One region of the Streptococcus sp. DTU_2020_1000888_1_SI_GRL_NUU_041A genome, then DNA from elsewhere that is predicted to be linked to it. Evidence: predicted binding sites of a transcription regulator. Region 1 holds the regulator's gene; the other holds the start of a gene.
What was found. The regulator NrdR, encoded in region 1, represses ribonucleotide reductase genes. The targets are predictions, from matches to a motif close to ACACNATATATNGTGT.
Positions count from the first base shown of each region.

Region 1 (4,959 bases):
CCAAAAGCTGACGTTCTCAAATCTGATATTCAAGACTTGTTGGATTCTGGTGAAGTGATTCCTGAAACACTTCCTAGCCAAAAAGCAGAATCAGCAGCTGCCGAAGTTACTTACAAAGGTGTGACTGAGGAAGTTGAAACTGTTGCGGACGGTCAAGTCATTGACTTGGCAGATGTTAAAGATCCAGTCTTCTCACAAAAAATGATGGGTGATGGATTTGCAGTTGAGCCAGAAAATGGTAAGATTTATTCACCAGTTGCTGGTACAGTAACTAGCGTCTTCCCTAGCAAGCACGCTATCGGTCTTGTGACAGATAATGGTCTAGAAGTCTTGGTACATATTGGTTTGGAAACTGTTAGCCTTGAAGGTAAACCATTCGAAGTTCATGTTTCAGAAGGTCAAAAAGTTGCAGCTGGAGATCTTCTAGTCACGGCTGACTTGGAAGCAATCAAGGAAGCAGGACGTGAAACTTCAACAATCGTAGTCTTCACAAATGCAGCAGCTATCAAGTCTGTAACAGTAGAAAAACTTGGTCAAGCATCTGCTAAGACAGTTGTTGCTAAGGTTGAATTGTAAAATAGAAAAGAGAAATCATGGCAAAATTCCTGACATTAAATACTCATAGTTGGATGGAAGAAGAGCAAGAAACCAAGCTTAATGAGCTTGCAGAACGCATTCTTCAAGAAAAATATGATGTCATTTGCCTGCAGGAAGTCAATCAATTAACGGAGTCTGAACAGGTTGTTCAGGCTCCTTTCTATCAGGCGGTTGAGGGCGCAATTGAGATCCATCAAGACCATTTTGCCCTTTGTTTGGTAGAAAAATTGGCTGAGGCAGGACTGGACTATCATTGGTCCTGGGCCTATAATCATATTGGGTTTGATATTTATAACGAAGGAGTGGCAATCCTATCTAGAAATCCTATGGCTCCTAGAGAAGTTCTGGTATCAGAGGCTAATGATCCTAGAGATTACCATACCCGTAAGGTCTTGCTAGCCGAGACTGAGGTAGATGGTCAATTGTTGACAATTGCCTCCTGCCATCTGTCTTGGTGGGACAAAGGTTTCCAAGGGGAATGGGCTAAGCTTGAAGAAGAGCTGCTAAAAGCAGAAAGTTCTCTGGTCCTTATGGGCGATTTCAACAATCCAGTCGGCCAACAAGGCTACCAAACCATCTTAGCCAGTCCACTGAAGCTGCAGGATAGTCATACTGTTGCAAAAGAAGCTATCGGAGAGGCGACAGTAGAAGGGACTATTGCAGGCTGGGATGACAATAAGCACGCTCTGAAGATAGATTATGTTTTCACTAGCCAAGGGATGGACGTTGAGCGTTCCGCTGTCGTCTTTGACGGGAAAGAAACCCCTGTTGTCAGTGACCACTTTGGTTTAGAAGTGCAAGTGACTTTATAATGGTAAAAAGATGAGGCAAGACTGTGAATACAACAGATTGCCTCTCTTTTTCTTTTTGATAAACATATTTTTAGGGCAAAATGGTGAAATATTACCCTCCAAACGGCTGTCTTTTGTTATTCTTGAAAACGTGTTATAATGAAGTATTAGGATTCTAGGAGGAAATGGTATGCGTTGTCCGAAATGTGGTGGGAATAAATCAAGTGTAGTTGATAGCAGACAGGCAGAAGATGGAAATACAATCCGTCGCCGTCGTGAGTGTGAGGAATGTCAACACCGCTTTACGACCTACGAGCGTGTTGAAGAGAGAACCCTAGTGGTTGTCAAGAAGGACGGGACACGCGAGCAATTTTCTCGGGATAAGATTTTTAACGGTATTATTCGCTCCGCTCAAAAGCGGCCAGTATCTAGTGACGAAATAGAGGAGATTGTCAACCGAATCGAGCAAAAGGTTCGCAGTCAGAGCGATAATGAAATCAATAGTGAATATATTGGATCCTTAGTCATGGATGAACTGGCAGAGCTGGATGAAATCACCTACGTTCGTTTCGCCAGTGTTTATCGGAGTTTCAAGGACGTGGGCGAGCTGGAAAGCCTGCTCAAGCAGATTACCAAGGGGTCCAAGAAGAAAAAGGACAAATAAATGAAACCAAACCATCAGTTTTCTTTCTTGCGCAATAATGCAGTCAGCCCAGATATTGCTGTCTTGACCAAGCTCTATCTGCCGATTTTGGGGAGAGAAGCGGTAGCACTTTATCTTTATCTGCTGTCTTTTGAGGATAATGGGCAAAAGCAGCACCTCTTCAGTCAGATTCTTAATCATTTAGATTTTGGACTTAATATTTTAGAAGAAAGTTTTGAGCGTTTAGCGGCGATTAAGCTAGTAGATCTTTATCAAACAGATGACCATTATCTGATTCAACTCCACCCGACCTTAACGGCGGAGGAATTTTTCAGCCATAATGTGTACAGTCGGCTCTTGGAAAAGAAAATCGGCGAAGCTGCTGCAGAAGCCCTGCGACCAGAAAATCCTAGCGGAGAGAAATTGGTCAAGCCTTTTATGCAGGTGTTTGGTATGGAAGCTGAGCAAGCAAGGACAGTGCGAAAGGCCAATGATTTTGACTTGGAGTATTTCAAGCAACGGATGGCTCAGGACAATCTTCGCTTTGCCAATGAAAAGGAAGATTTGTTAGAATTGTTTGCAATTGCTGAGCAGAAAAAGTGGACTTGGTATGAGACCTATGTCTTGGCTAGAGAAACTGCTGTTTCTCAGGTCATTTCTACCAAGCGGATGAAGCAAAAGCTAGCTCAGAAGCCAGTAGAAGGTCAATTTTCTAAGCAGGAGCAGTCTATCATCCAAGAAGCGAAGCGAACATCGCCAATGGTCTTTCTGGCAGAAATTAAGAAAACTCGTCAGGCTGCTATTACGCGGACGGAGAGAAAGCTTTTGCTAGATTTAGCTGAATTAGGCCTTTTGGACGAGGTTATCAACGTAGTCTTACTCTTGACCTTTAATAAGGTGGATTCAGCCAATCTCAATGAAAAGTATGCCCTCAAGGTAGCTAATGATTTTTCTTATCAAAAGGTGACGACAGCTGAGGAAGCAGTCTTGAAAATCCGTGAGCGCAACCAGCAGCCCCAGAACCGTCCAGCTAAATCTGGACAAGGCTCTACCAAGAGCAACGTACCTGACTGGAGTCAGCCGGATTATAAAAATGAAACGAGCGCAGAGAGGCAGGCCGAGCTAGAAGAGCAGAAACGTCGGCTCTTAGCCAAACTTGAAGGAGGAGGCGAATAAATGGAGAAAATAGGACAGAATATGCCTCATATGAATAGGGTGTGGCAGTTTGACTATCAGGAGCTGGTCAAGCAGATTATGGCCGATCCAGATGTGGCAGCCTTTATCCAGCAGGAAAAGCTGACCCAAGCTGAGATTCAGCGTAGTGTCTCCAAGTTTAACCAGTATATTACGGAGCGCAACCGCTTTTTGCTGGGGGATGAGACCTATATTGCTAAGGGCTATAAGCCAATCTTGGTAAAAAATGAAGGCTATGCGGATGTTGCCTATGAAGAGACGCCAGAGTTGATTGAGCAGGAGAGGCAGGAGGCCATTAGAAGCCGTCTCAATCTTATTAGCCTACCAGCCAGTCTCAAGGAGGCTAGTCTGGCACAGGTGGATCTGGACGATGTTGGTCGCTACAAGGCTTTTGAACTGTTGACCAACTTCGTTGCTGAGTTTCCGAATTATCAGAAGGCTGTTTATCTCTACGGCGATTTTGGTGTCGGAAAAAGCTACATGATGGCTGCTCTGGCGCATGATTTGTCAGAAAAACGCAGTGTTTCAACGACACTGCTTCACTATCCAAGCTTTGTTTTGGATGTTAAGAATGCGATCAGTTCCGGCTTGGTCAAGGAGAAGATTGACCAGGTCAAGACGGCTCAAGTGCTGATTTTGGACGATATCGGTGCAGAGCAGTCTAGCCCCTGGATGCGCGATGAGATTTTGCAGGTCATTCTCCAGCACCGTATGCAGGAAAATCTGCCAACTTTCTTTACTTCTAACTTTAGTTTTGCGGATTTAGAGCGTCACTTTGCCAGCTCTAAGAATGGCGATGAGACTTGGCAGGCCAAGCGGGTTATGGAGCGAATTAAGTTTTTGGCTCAGGAGGTACGCCTAGAAGGAGAGAACCGCCGATGAATGAAACAATTAACTTGATGAATGCTCACACGTCTGTTCGCCGCTTTACGGAGGAGCAGATTTCGGATAAGGAATTACGTGCCATCATTGATGCTGGGCGGGCTGCGTCCAGCTGGAAGAATTTCCAGTCCTATTCGATCATTGTGGTGCGAAGCAAAGAGAAAAAAGAAGCCCTCTTTGACTTGGTGCCCCAAGAAGCCATTCGGCAGTCTTCGGCCTTCCTGCTTTTTGTCGGTGACCTCAATCGAGCTCAAAAGGGCGTTCACATGCATACGGAAGACTTTTATCCTGAGGGGTCGGAGAATCTCCTGATCAGCTCAGTAGATGCTGCTTTAGCTGGACAAAATACCCTGTTAGCAGCTGAAAGTTTGGGTTATGGTGGAGTAATCATTAGACTGGTTCGTTATGCTGCCAGTCAAATAGCAGAGCTTTTCAAGCTACCAGACTACACTTATCCGGTCTTTGGGATTGCTCTGGGAATTCCCAACCAGAACCATGCAGTCAAGCCACGTCTGCCTTATGAAGCAGTGGTCTTTGAGGAAGAATATCGTGAACAGGATCGTTCAACTATCCAAGCCTATGACCGCGTACAGACTGAATATGCAGGCGAGCGAGCTAAGGAAACCTGGAGTCAGCGCCTAGCTGCCCAATTTGGTCAGGAGCCAAATCAAGCTATCAACCAACTGTTCAAAGAAAAGAAATTAGAAAAATAGGGTGGAGTTTGGCTCTGTCCTAAAGAATGAAAGAGGAAAAACATGGCCTTACCAACTATTGCCATTGTCGGCCGTCCCAATGTCGGCAAATCAACGCTCTTCAATCGGATTGCCGGTGAGCGAATTTCTATTGTGGAAG
Region 1 covers NZ_CP135591.1:1,951,561-1,956,519, reverse strand. The annotation lists gene RSK81_RS09665 (PTS transporter subunit IIBC) at 1-576, shown strand, start outside; gene RSK81_RS09660 (endonuclease/exonuclease/phosphatase family protein) at 594-1,409, shown strand; gene nrdR (transcriptional regulator NrdR) at 1,579-2,052, shown strand; gene RSK81_RS09650 (DnaD domain protein) at 2,053-3,207, shown strand; gene dnaI (primosomal protein DnaI) at 3,208-4,107, shown strand; gene RSK81_RS09640 (nitroreductase family protein) at 4,104-4,820, shown strand; gene der (ribosome biogenesis GTPase Der) at 4,863-4,959, shown strand, end outside.

Region 2 (4,959 bases), 1.2 Mb from region 1:
CATTGTTGATAGGAGATGAGATGGTAATTTCATTTTCAGAAACTTTCCACTCTCCATTTATATAGTTTTTATATTGTGTCACGTGTCCCCTCCAAAATGTTATTAAATATTATTTTACCAAATTTTCTGAAAATTTCAACCAAAAGTTATAAATTTAAAGAATTTTTTCACAATTAAGATAGATTATCTAATTTTGTTCATATTAGATCTGCTTATTTTCTGTTTTCTTTGATTTCAACTTTCTGCACAATCTTCACTATGCCCCTGAAGAAAACTAAAAAGACCAGGAAAATCTCCCTGATCTTAATTTTTCAGATTAATCGAAGTCCAGATATTCTTTTTCAAGTTCAAGAACTTCTTCCATCGTTGCACATTCAGTCAGTGCACGCTGAGCCAGTTCTTCCATCTTCTTCGTATCCAGTTTCTTCATGAGGCTACGAGTCCGAAGAACAGAAGTCGCACTCATAGAGAATTCATCCAAGCCCATACCTACGAGCAATGGCACCGCAGTTTGGTCGCCGGCCATTTCTCCACACATACCTGCCCACTTACCTTCAGCATGAGCTGCCTTGATAACATTGTTGATCAAGCGAAGGATAGATGGGTTGTATGGTTGATAGAGGTAAGAGACTTGCTCATTCATCCGGTCAGCTGCCATAGTGTACTGGATCAAGTCGTTGGTACCGATAGAGAAGAAGTCTACTTCCTTGGCAAATTGATCCGCGAGCATAGCTGCTGCTGGGATTTCAATCATAATCCCCACTTGGATATTGTCTGCTACTGCAACGCCTTCAGCTTGCAGCTTAGCTTTCTCTTCGTCATAAACCGCTTTAGCTTTGCGGAATTCTGTCAGAAGGGCTACCATTGGGAACATGATGCGCAATTGTCCATGTACAGAAGCACGCAAGAGAGCGCGGATTTGTGTACGGAACATAGCATCACCAGTTTCCGAGATAGAGATACGCAAAGCACGGAAACCAAGGAATGGGTTCATTTCGTGTGGCATATCAAAGTAAGGAAGTTCCTTATCTCCACCAATGTCCATTGTACGAACAACAACTGGTTTTCCATTCATTCCTTCAAGCACAGCCTTGTATGCTTCATACTGCTCATCTTCTGTCGGGAAGTCTTGAGAATCCATGTAAAGGAACTCAGTCCGGTAAAGACCAACTGCTTCTGCACCGTTAGCATTGACACCTTCAACGTCTTTTGGCGTACCGATATTGGCTGCCAATTCGAAGTGCTTGCCATCTGCAGTCACAGTCTGAGCATCTTTAAGCAATTCCCATTCAGCTTTTTGCTTAGCATAAGCCTCACCAGCTGCTTTAAATGCTGCGATTTGCTCTTCAGTTGGGTTGATAATCACTTCACCAGTGATACCGTTAGCTGCAATCACATCGCCGTCTTTTACAAGCTCAGTAATGTTATTAGTTCCCAATACTGCTGCGATTTCAAGCGTACGTGCCATGATAGCAGAGTGGCTTGTCCGGCCGCCGATATTGGTTACAAAAGCTTTAACAAATTTCTTATCCAGCTGTGCTGTATCAGAAGGAGTCAAGTCATGAGCAATCACAACTGATTCTTCATTGATAGACGCTGGGTTTGGCAATTTCTTGCCCAAAAGGTTAGCAAGAACACGTTTTGTCACGTCGCGGATATCTGCTGCACGTTCCTGCATATATGGATTGTCGTCCATGTTTTCAAAGAGAGTGATAAACATGTCCGTTACTTCTTTCAGACCAGCTTCTGCATTGGTCTTTTTCGCACGGATTGTTTCTTTGATTTGCCCAACCATTTCAGGGTCAGCAAGTACCATTAAGTGAGCGTCAAATACCTGAGCGGCTTCCTCACCAAGGCTATCTACTGCTTTCTCACGGATAACAGAAAGCTCGTTCTGTGAAGCTTCAAGAGCTGCATCCAAACGAGCCTCTTCTGCATTCGTATCTTCGACTGAAACAGTCTCAAATGATAAATCCGGTTGAACTAATAGATATGCCTTAGCAACGGCAACACCGTCAGATGCTGCAATTCCTTTAAGCATTTCTGTCATATTAAGCCAATCCTTCTTTTTCCATTGTTTCAGAGATTGCAGCGATAGCATCGTCTGCATCTGCACCTTCAGCTGAGATCTTAACATCAGCTCCTTGGCCAACACCGAGACTCATAACACCCATGATAGATTTCAAGTTTACTGATTTACCTTTGTATTCAAGCGTGATGTCTGAAGCGAATTTGCTAGCAGTTTGAACCAACAAAGTTGCTGGACGTGCGTGAATACCTGTTTCTGCTACAATGTGGAAATCTTTAGAAGCCATAGTTAGACTCTCCTTTTAAATAATTCTTTTTGAGTTATTGTGATAACCCTTACAAGTTGATATTATATCACCTTTTGAAATCTTTTTCAAGAATTTTATAGCCCGCTTACAAAATATTTCTTAGGAAATGAAAACTCTTCTTATTATATTGAAGGTGGAATTTTCAAGCAAAAGCCCCCATCTTTCAGCTTTTATTCAAACATTTCTTCCAGCAAGTTTTCAATCATAAATTTCTTATTTTTATAGTAGTTAATTTCCATAAATTAAGAATATAAACTCCTCCCTCCACTCCTCCTAGTGATTCCCAAAATTCTGTAACACAAGATATTGGATTTTCGTTTTTAGGAGAAAAAGCTACCAGTCATTTTTCTAAAGCTTTAAGAATTGTTTAAGCATTGCCGCAACAGCATTTTGCTCCTTTTCTGCAATTTTTCACTTCTTTTCACCGCTTATATAAACACTATATATTGTATTGCAATCTATCCTATAACAAAATATCACACAATATTTAGTTCAAAACTATTGACATTCTATTTTCTTTTAGATATACTAGTTTCGTATTATTTAAAAGAAAAAACGAAAGTTTAGAGGAATTTTTAATGGTAACTATTTACTCAAAAAACAACTGCGTTCAGTGCAAAATGACCAAGCGCTTCTTAGATACTAATCATGTAGAATACCGCGAAATCAACTTGGATGAACAGCCAGAATTCATTGACCATGTCAAAGATCTTGGTTTCAACGCTGCTCCTGTGATTCAGACAGCAACTGAGGCATTTTCTGGTTTCCAACCTGGTAAATTGAAAAAACTGTCTTAATGTAGTTTATTTTGAGGGCAGCGCGCCTTGATTGGGAGATAAACTAAAAGACATATTATCAGGGCAAACTGCAGCTCCTATGCTCATAGGAGCCATTTCTTTTGTAAGGCGGATATTTTCCGCTAGTTAAATTATCTTTATTTATATAGAAAAGGGAAAACATGGGACTCAAACATTTAGAGGATGTGACATACTTCCGACTCAACAACGAAATCAACCGTCCAATCAATGGACAAATTATGCTCCACAAGGACAAAGAAGCTCTGGAGGCTTTCTTTAAGGAAAATGTTGAGCCGAACACCAAGCAATTTTCTTCTATTACAGAAAAGATTGAGTATTTAATAGAAGAAAACTATTTGGAAAAGGAATTTATCCAGCTCTACTCTCCAGAATACATCGAGGAGCTGACTGCTTTTATCCATGCTCAAGATTTCAAGTTTAAATCTTTCATGGCTGCTTATAAGTTCTACAACCAGTATGCCCTGAAGACAAATGATGGTGAATACTATCTGGAAAGCATGGAAGATCGGGTACTCTTCAACGCCCTCTACTTTGCCAACGGAGATGAAGCCATTGCCAAGGATATTGCCAATGAAATTATCCACCAGCGCTACCAACCGGCGACACCAAGCTTCCTCAACGCTGGTCGGGCTCGTCGTGGTGAATTGGTTTCCTGCTTCCTCATCCAAGTAACAGATGATATGAACTCTATCGGCCGCTCCATCAACTCTGCCCTGCAATTGTCTCGTATCGGAGGCGGGGTCGGGATTTCCCTCAGCAATCTGCGGGAAGCTGGAGCACCTATTAAGGGTTATGAAGGAGCTGCGTCTGGCGTTGTGCCTGTTATGAAACTCTTTGAGGACAGTTTCTCCTATTCTAACCAGCTGGGGCAACGTCAGGGAGCTGGGGTTGTTTACCTCAACGTCTTCCACCCAGATATCATCGCCTTCCTTTCTACTAAGAAAGAAAATGCTGACGAAAAAGTTCGGGTTAAAACCCTCTCACTTGGTGTCGTCATTCCGGATAAGTTCTACGAATTGGCACGTAAGAATGAAGAAATGTACCTCTTCAGCCCCTATTCTGTTGAACGCGAGTACGGAGTACCATTTGCCTACCTTGACATCACTGAAAAATACGATGAGTTGGTCGCAAATCCAAATATCACTAAGACCAAGATTAAGGCCCGAGATTTGGAAACAGAAATTTCTAAACTCCAACAAGAATCTGGCTATCCTTATGTCGTAAACATTGATACGGCCAACCGTTCAAATCCAATCGACGGTAAAATCGTCATGAGTAACCTTTGCTCTGAAATCCTGCAGGTGCAAGAGCCTAGCCTTTTGAATGATGCGCAAGAGTATCTTCACCTAGGAACAGATGTGTCATGTAACTTAGGTTCTACCAACGTTGTCAACATGATGACTTCGCCTGACTTTGGAAAATCCATCCGGACCATGACACGCGCCCTGACCTTTGTCACAGACAGCTCGCACATCACAGCTGTGCCATCTATCGACAACGGTAATAGTCTGGCGCACACCTTTGGTCTGGGAGCTATGGGACTGCACAGCTACTTGGCTCAGCAGTTGATCGATTATGGATCAGCGGAAGCTGTAGAGTTCACCAGCATCTACTTCATGCTCATGAACTACTGGACCTTGGTTGAGTCTAACAATATCGCTCGCGAGCGTGGCGTGACCTTCCATAACTTTGAAAAATCTGACTATGCTAACGGTACTTACTTTGACAAATATCTGACGGGTGAATTTGTACCTAAGTCTAACCGTGTTAAAGAACTCTTCGCAGGTATCTTTATCCCGTCTGCA
Region 2 covers NZ_CP135591.1:789,141-794,099, reverse strand. The annotation lists gene RSK81_RS04045 (NADP-dependent glyceraldehyde-3-phosphate dehydrogenase) at 1-82, opposite strand, end outside; gene ptsP (phosphoenolpyruvate--protein phosphotransferase) at 317-2,050, opposite strand; gene RSK81_RS04035 (phosphocarrier protein HPr) at 2,052-2,315, opposite strand; gene nrdH (glutaredoxin-like protein NrdH) at 2,915-3,133, shown strand; gene nrdE (class 1b ribonucleoside-diphosphate reductase subunit alpha) at 3,295-4,959, shown strand, end outside.
Region 2: the regulator NrdR is predicted to act here: its motif matches at 2,773-2,788, upstream of nrdH (glutaredoxin-like protein NrdH).